2 regions of the Streptomyces odontomachicola genome follow, and region 2 is predicted to be linked to the other one. Evidence: riboswitches for the same ligand, from Rfam matches in the RefSeq annotation. Region 2 holds a riboswitch; the other holds the start of a gene.
What was found. Region 2 has a riboswitch for cobalamin ahead of ABEE00_RS04700 (CoA-acylating methylmalonate-semialdehyde dehydrogenase). Riboswitches for the same ligand answer to the same signal wherever they lie in the genome.
Positions count from the first base shown of each region.

Region 1: another riboswitch for cobalamin. It lies ahead of ABEE00_RS07025 (energy-coupling factor ABC transporter permease); the one in region 2 lies ahead of ABEE00_RS04700 (CoA-acylating methylmalonate-semialdehyde dehydrogenase).

Region 1 is NZ_JBCFOK010000003.1:406,227-410,001, forward strand. It holds gene cbiQ (cobalt ECF transporter T component CbiQ) at 1-720, opposite strand, end outside; gene ABEE00_RS07020 (energy-coupling factor ABC transporter substrate-binding protein) at 727-1,203, opposite strand; gene ABEE00_RS07025 (energy-coupling factor ABC transporter permease) at 1,200-1,955, opposite strand; cobalamin riboswitch at 1,985-2,171, opposite strand; gene ABEE00_RS07030 (heparin lyase I family protein) at 2,523-3,239, shown strand; gene ABEE00_RS07035 (hypothetical protein) at 3,489-3,775, shown strand, end outside.
Region 2 is NZ_JBCFOK010000002.1:420,587-424,361, forward strand. It holds gene ABEE00_RS04695 (M14 family zinc carboxypeptidase) at 1-1,682, opposite strand, end outside; cobalamin riboswitch at 1,907-2,107, shown strand; gene ABEE00_RS04700 (CoA-acylating methylmalonate-semialdehyde dehydrogenase) at 2,135-3,679, shown strand; gene ABEE00_RS04705 (acyl-CoA dehydrogenase family protein) at 3,685-3,775, shown strand, end outside.

The sequences.
Region 1 (3,775 bases), on a different contig from region 2:
GAGCGCGGCGATCCCCGCGAGGAGCGTGGCGGAGGAGGCCAGGAAGCGCGGGGACAGGTGCGCGGGCGGCACCTGGACACGGAGCGTGCCGTCGTATCCCCGGCCCGCGAGCCCGGTCTGCAGTCGCGACGCGCGGTCGAAGGCGCGCACGAACGAGGTCGCGCCCAGCGCCGCCAGCGAACGCCACGCCGCGGAGCGGGTGGTGTGGCCGAGGCGGGCCGCCTGCACCTGCCGGATCTGGTTCATGGAGTCCAGCAGCAGGAAGCTCATGCGGTAGACCACCATCGCCACGTCCACGACAGCGGCGGGCACCCCGGCGCGCACCAGCCGCGGCAGCACGTCGGCCACCGGAGTGGTGAAGGCGAACAGCAGCACCCCGAGCGAGGCGGCCGAGGTGCGCAGCAGGAGCCCTCCCGCGTGCGCGGGCCCGCCGGGCGCGAGGGCGATCAGCCCGTGCGGACCCGCGACCTGGAACAGCAGCGGTATGGCCCCGGTCACGCAGAAGCCGAGCGGAATGCGGTAGGCGCGCCACAGCTTGCGGGGCGGTACGCGGGCCGGGCCGAGCAGCACGGACAGCGCCGCCGCGGCGACCAGCGCCGCGCCGGGCCAGGGCGGCAGTGAGATCGCGAGAATGGTCAGGCCGAGCCCGAGGAACGCCTTCTCGGCCGGATGGCGGTGGCGCCAGCGGCTGCTGTACGCGGCCGCGTCGATGGGCAGCACGGCGGGTTACGGGCGCTGGTCGGGGGTGGCGGCGGTACGGGCGTCGGCGGTGCCGGTGGCGGCGGTACCGGCACCGGCGCTACCGGCATCCGCGGCGTCCGTTCCGTGCTCGCCCTCGACCTTGCCGTCGCCCTCGCCCGTGTCCGTGCCCGCGCTCGTGCCTTCGCGCTGTGCGGCCAGCGCACGCGCCTCGCCCTGCTTGCGGCCCCTGCGGAGGCCGAAGTAGTAGGTGAGCACGCCCGCGCCGAGCGCCGCCTGCAGTGCGAAGAGCGCCGACTCGACCTCGCCAGACGGGGGTTCGTAGAGCGGCGAGAACCACGGCTTGTAGTCCGGCTTGAGCTGCGTGATCGCCGATTCGGCCTGCGCGTCGGAGCCGGTGAAGGGCTCCTTCTTGTGGTCGCCGAGGCCGAACGCCAGCGGGATGACGGCCAGCGCCAGCACGGCCACCACCAGCAGCGTGTTGATCTTCGCGTTGCGGCTCATTCGGACACCGCCTCCTTCCGCTCGCCCTGCTCGCCGGCCGTGTCCCCGCCGTCCGCGCGATCCTGGGTCTCCTGCTTCCGCGCGGCGCCGACCCGCTTCAGGACGCCCAGGCGGATCAGCTCGCCCTTGCTGGACTGCTGGAGGAGCCGCATGACCAGCACCGTGAGCAGTCCCTCGCTGACGGCCAGCGGGATCTGGGTGACGGCGAAGATCCCGGCGAACTTGGCGAGCGCGCCCAGGAAGCCGCTGCTCGCGTCCGGGAAGGCCAGCGCGAGCTGGACGCTGGTGACGCAGTACGTGCTCAGGTCGGCGACGAACGCGCCGAAGAACACCGCGACCATCAGCGGCGCGCCGGACCCGCGCAACAGCCGGTAGATCCCGTACCCCGCCCACGGCCCGACGATGGCCATGGAGAACGCGTTCGCGCCCAGCGTGGTCAGCCCGCCGTGGGCGAGCAGCAGCGCCTGGAAGAGCAGCGTGATGGTGCCCAGGACCGCCATGATGGGCGGCCGGAAGAGCACGGCGCCCAGCCCCGTACCCGTGGGATGCGAGCAACTGCCCGTCACGGAGGGGATCTTCAGGGCCGAGAGGACGAAGGTGAAGGCGCCGGAGGCGCCGAGCAGCAGGGTGCTCTCCGGGTGTGACTTGACCTCGCGGGTCAGGGAGCGCACGCCGTGTATGACGAACGGTGCGGACGCGACGCTCCAGGCGACCGCGTGCGCAGGGGGAAGATACCCCTCGGCAATATGCATGCTAGGGAAGACCTCTCCAGCACCTCGTGGATGGACAACGCACCCTGGCCGGTCTCCTGGCTCACGGGCGCACCTGACTCCGCCTTCCCGGACTCCGCGGTCGTACGCGGAGGTCCAGTGGCTTCCCGGAGGGAGGAGCCGGACTTCCCGATCACAGTGGCGAGGGCCGCACCGGTTTCTCACCGGTTTCCCGAACACCAAGGCCGTTGGACAGTAATGCGACGGACGTGTCCAGGACAAGCTGGCCGCCGGGGGCGCAGTGGCGCGTGAGCGGCGCGTACGCGTGGCGCCTACGGCAACATCCGTACGCGGGCGGGGAGTTGGCGGCCAGGGTGCTCGGGCCGTCGAGTGCGGCGAGCGTTTGCGCGCTTTGCTGAACGTTCGCCCCGCGCGGGCTTTCGCTTGAGTGTTTGTCTTGTGAGCGTTTCCGTTGACCGGTTGTCCCGTACCTCTGGCGCCGGAACGATGGCGGACCGTTCGAGGCCGTACCGGCGCACCGACCACGCTCCGACCCCGCGCCGGCCATCTCCGGCGGCCCGCGCGCCGCCGCCAGCGGAAGGGGACCTCATGCGTCTGCGTAAGCGAACCGCCCTCCCGGCAGCCGCCCTGACCTGCGCCGTCGCGCTGACCGTGAGCAATCAGGCGGGGGCGGCGCCGGTGTGGGACGGCGATGCGGGGCAGGGTACGGGGGTCTTCGCGAGCACCCTGTGCGACGACCCGGGCAGCGTGACCGCGCAGGACAATCACGACGGGCGCGGCAAGGTGTTCAAGTTCAACAAGCCACGAGGGCTCAAGCGTTGTGAAGGGCACGGAAGCCGCGTGGACGGCTCGCCCTACGCGTTCCGGAACAACGCGACGTACTACGTGGGCTGGGACACCCGCACCAACACGGACGACGCCGGGACGATATTCCAGTGGAAGTCCTGGGGCACCAACGACGAGAACCAGCAGAACTATCCGGTGCTCATGAAGGTCGAGGGCGGCGAACTCAAGCTCTTCCACGTCGAACCGGGCGAGAAGTGGACGCTCCAGTGGAGCACCCCCGTGCGCAAGGACACCTGGAAGCGGATCGTCCTGGGCATCCACACCTCTCAATCCGCCGACGAGGGGCGGGTGGAGCTGTACTACAACGGCGCGAAGAAGGCCGACTTCCACGGCCGCACGTGGGACGACAAGGGCAATGTGCCGCGCTGGGGCAGCTATGGGGCGGAGGTCCAGGATCAGCCGGTCATCAACTGGGTCGACGGGCTGCGCATCGGCACGACCTATGGGGACGCGAAGTAGAACCCGCGCCCTCGAACCGTAAATGCGGCATCGTCGGATTTGACCGGCAATCGGGTCCGGGGACGGGAAGTGCGGCGTGACCCGGTGGGAAAAACTGAGTGGCGTCGGCAACCGGGCGGGTGTTTCCGCGCGTCCTTTCGGACTGTCGGACCCTGGAGCTTCCGCCCCAACTCGCCTCGCGGCGCAGCGGAATGGAAGTATCGGGGCCGGCATGAGGAAAGAGCCGCGACGGTGAACCAGGAGAGTGCAATGGAGAACGACGCCTTCCCGGGTACGGGGCCGACGGAGGCGCCCAAGGCCGCACATTCACGACGCGGCGTATTGGGCCGCGCCCTGGCGGTGTCCGGCGGCGCGCTGTTCGCCATGGGCGCTGCGGGGTGTTCGGGCGACAAGAAGGGCGCGGGCGCTGAGAAGGCAGGGGAGAAGTCCTCGGTCGGCTCCATGAGCAGCGGCGCGGACGGCGGCGGCGCAGGTCAGATCGCCGGCGTGCTCGGCGCGAACTTCAACGAGGCCGCCGCGAGCGTCAGCTTCGAGGA
Region 2 (3,775 bases):
GCACTCCGCACGGCGCGCACCGGCACGCGCGGCGCCTGGCTCTTCGCCGAGTCCACCGTGGCGCCCCACAGCAGCCCCAGGCTCCAGCCCGAGATGTCGTACATCTGCTGCACGTCCCCGCTGATGTCCCGCCCCTTGGCGAGCATCACATTCGCGAGACCGCGCTTGGGCTGGTGCATGTCGACCACGTACGAGCCCGCCGGGTACGCGCGGCCCTGGAGCCGGAAGGGCGCGCGGGCCCTGGTCACGCGCACGTCGTTGGCCACCAGGTGGTCGACGAGACGGGCAGCGGCCACGGCCGAGCGCTGGCGGTGGCCGGCCGGGATCACGTAGGCGCGCGGGAAGTCGGTCGTGTAGACGTCCTCGGGCCCGATGCCCGGCACTCCCGGAACGGTCTTCTCCGACACCGGCCGCTGCGCCTCGCCCGCGTCCGCACGCCGGAAGGTCTCGATCTGGTCGGCGAGCACCGCGGCGCGGTGCCGCTGCGCGTAGTCGAGGGTGGCGCGCATGGCCGCGCCCGCGATGTCGGTGTTGATCGCCGAGCGCCGCCGCAGCTCCTTGACCGGCAGCTTCTCGTACTCCGCGTTGTTGACCGCCATCGGGAACTCGACGGTGTGCGAGGCGACGGCGCCCTGGAACGGCATGTACTGCGGGGTGAATATGGGCGGCCAGTCGTCCCACCCCTCCTTCTGGTCGCGGAAGGGGATGACGGCGGGCTTCACCCCGTCCTTGCGCTCGGTGTAGCCGAGTCCGTTGACCGCCTTCTCCATGCCCAGCGCGTTGCGGTAGGCGTTCTTGAGGAACAGGTCGTACTCGTAGTTCTCCCCGTGCGGCGGAGTGGTCGGCTCGATCAGGGTGCCGTTGACGTATCCGTGCAGGTCGAGCATGACCGCGGGCTGCTTGTCGACGGCGATGCGCCGGATCGCGCGGCTCTCCGGCTGCGAGGCGGTGATGAAGTCGCGGTTGAGGTCGAAGCCGTTCGCATTGGTGCGGGTGCCCGCGATGCGGCCGTCGGGGTTGGCCGTGACGTTCAGATAGACGCGGTGCTTCGCGAGCAGCCCGGCCGTGCCCCGGTCCTTCGCCTTCGCCATCCGCTCGATGAGCTTGAGCGCGGCGTCGGTGCCCTCCCACTCGTTGCCGTGGATGTTGTTGTTGATGAACACCGGGGTCTTGTAGCCGGCCTTGATGCGCGGGTTCCCCGCGGCCTTCGCGGGCGCGTTCTCGATCTGGTCGCGCATCCGCTCCTGCCGCCGCGCCTCGGCGGGGCTCTCCGGCGCCGTGAGGGTGACCAGATACAGCTCGTGCCCGCCCGCGCTGCGCCCTGCGACCTCCACGCTGACGCGCTCGCCCAGCTTCTGCAGGGCGTTCAGCCGGGGCGCGAGTGAGTGGTACGGGGCGAGGCCCAGCTTGGATGACTTGTCCGAGGGGTCGGCGGGCGGCGGGGTGAGGACGGTCTTGCGCGGATAGCCGCCGGAGTGGGTGATCCGGGGGGAGGTGGCGGGGTGTGCACTCGCCTTGCCCAGCAGGGGAGTTGGGGCCTCGCCGCTGTCCCGTACGGGGTGGGGCGGGGGACCGTTCGGCGCGGGTGTCGCGGTGGCGCCCGGCGCGGCGGCGAGCGCGCCCGCGAGTGCCGCGGCCAGCGGCACGCTGAGCAGGCCGGGTCTGAGACGGAACGAGCCCATGCGGCACAACCCTTCGGACGACGGCAGAAGCGGTGCGGTACGAAAGCGGTGCGGTGCGAAAGCGGTGCAGAGCGAAACGGCGCGGGATGAAAAAGAGCGGAGCGAAAGCGATGCTCAGCCGACATCTACCGGCTGGGCCGGAGGGCGACAAGAGCGCGATCAGCGCCACGCGCACACGGGGGAACGGCGGATTCCGGCCGGCGGACCGGCGGGGGTGGACTTACTTGGACGTCCAACTATATGGTCGCTGCACGTCCGCGGTGTCAGGGAAGCCGGTGTGAATCCGGCACGGTCCCGCCACTGTGACCGGGGAGTGTGTTCTCCGCCAACGGGCCACCGGCGCACGGCAGTTGCCGTGTCCGGGAAGGCCGGGGAGCGCGTACTGATCCGGGAGTCAGGATACCGGCCGCGGCTTCGTGTTCCGTGTTGTCCACGAGGATGGAGAAACACGCATGGCCCCCACACGCATGCCCACTTACGCCGATTCGGCCGGACGTGAAGTCCGGGAACTGGCCCATTTCGTCGCCGGCAAGCACAGCCCGGGCACCTCGGGCTCCTACGGCGACGTGTACGACCCCAACACCGGCGAGGTCCAGGCCCGCGTGCCGCTCGCCGACGACGGGGAGACCCGCGCGGTGATCGCCGACGCCGCCGCTGCCCAGCCCGGCTGGGCCGCCTGGAACCCGCAGCGCCGCGCGCGGGTGCTGCTGCGTTTCCTCCAGCTCGTGGAGGAGGAGCGCGACGCACTGGCCAGGATGCTCTCCTCCGAGCACGGCAAGACGGTCGCCGACGCGCACGGGGACCTCCAACGCGGCCTGGAGGTGGTGGAGTTCGCCGCGGGCATCCCGCACCTGTCGAAGGGCGAGTTCACCGACAACGCCGGGGCCGGGATCGACGTGCACTCGCTGCGCGCGCCGCTGGGCGTGATCGCCGGGATCACTCCGTTCAACTTCCCCGCGATGATTCCGCTGTGGCAGGCCGCCCCCGCTCTGGCCTGCGGGAACGCGTTCATCCTCAAGCCCTCGGAGCGCGCTCCCTCGGTCCCGCTGCGGCTCGCCGAGCTCTTCCTGGAGGCCGGTCTGCCGCCGGGCGTGTTCAACGTGGTCAACGGCGGCAGGGAGTCGGTCGACGCGCTCCTGGAGGACCCGCGCGTGGAGGCGCTGGGCTTCGTCGGCTCCACGGCCGTCGCCGAGCGGATCTACGCGACGGCCGCCGCGCACGGCAAGCGCGCGCAGTGCTTCGGCGGCGCCAAGAACCACCTGGTCGTCATGCCCGACGCGGACCTCGACCAGGCGGTGGACGCGCTGATCGGCGCCGGCTACGGCTCGGCGGGGGAGCGCTGCATGGCGGTGTCCGTCGCCGTGCCGGTGGGCGAGCGTACGGCCGACGCGCTGGTCGAGCGGCTCGCGGAGCGGATCGGGCGGCTGCGCGTCGGCCGCGGCGACGATCCCGAGGCGGACTTCGGGCCGCTGGTGGGGCCCGATGCCGTGGAGCGGGTGCGCGGCTATGTCGACCTGGGCGTGCGGGAGGGCGCCGAACTGGTCGTGGACGGGAGGGACTTCCGCCTCGCCGGGCACGAGGGCGGCTTCTTCGCCGGCGCCTCGCTCTTCGACCGGGTCACGCCCGGCATGCGGATCTACCAGGAGGAGATCTTCGGCCCCGTACTGAGCGTCGTACGGGCCGCCGACTACGAGGAGGCGCTGCGCCTGCCCACCGAGCACCCCTACGGGAACGGCGTGTCCGTCTTCACCCGCGACGGCGACACCGCGCGTGACTTCGCCCGGCGTGTGCACACCGGCATGGTCGGCGTGAACGTGCCGATTCCGGTGCCGGTCGCCTACCACACCTTCGGCGGCTGGAAGCGCTCCGGATTCGGGGATCTCAACCAGCACGGCACCGACGCCGTTCGCTTCTGCACCCGCACCAAGACCGTCACCTCGCGCTGGCCCTCGGGTGCCAAGGAGGATGCGCGCTTCACGATTCCGGTGATGGGGTGAGCGCCATGACCGGCACCCTGCTCACCGAGGACCAGACGGCCCTGGTGGAGACCACCCTCGACTTCGCCCAGGACCACCTGGCGCCGCACGCCGTGC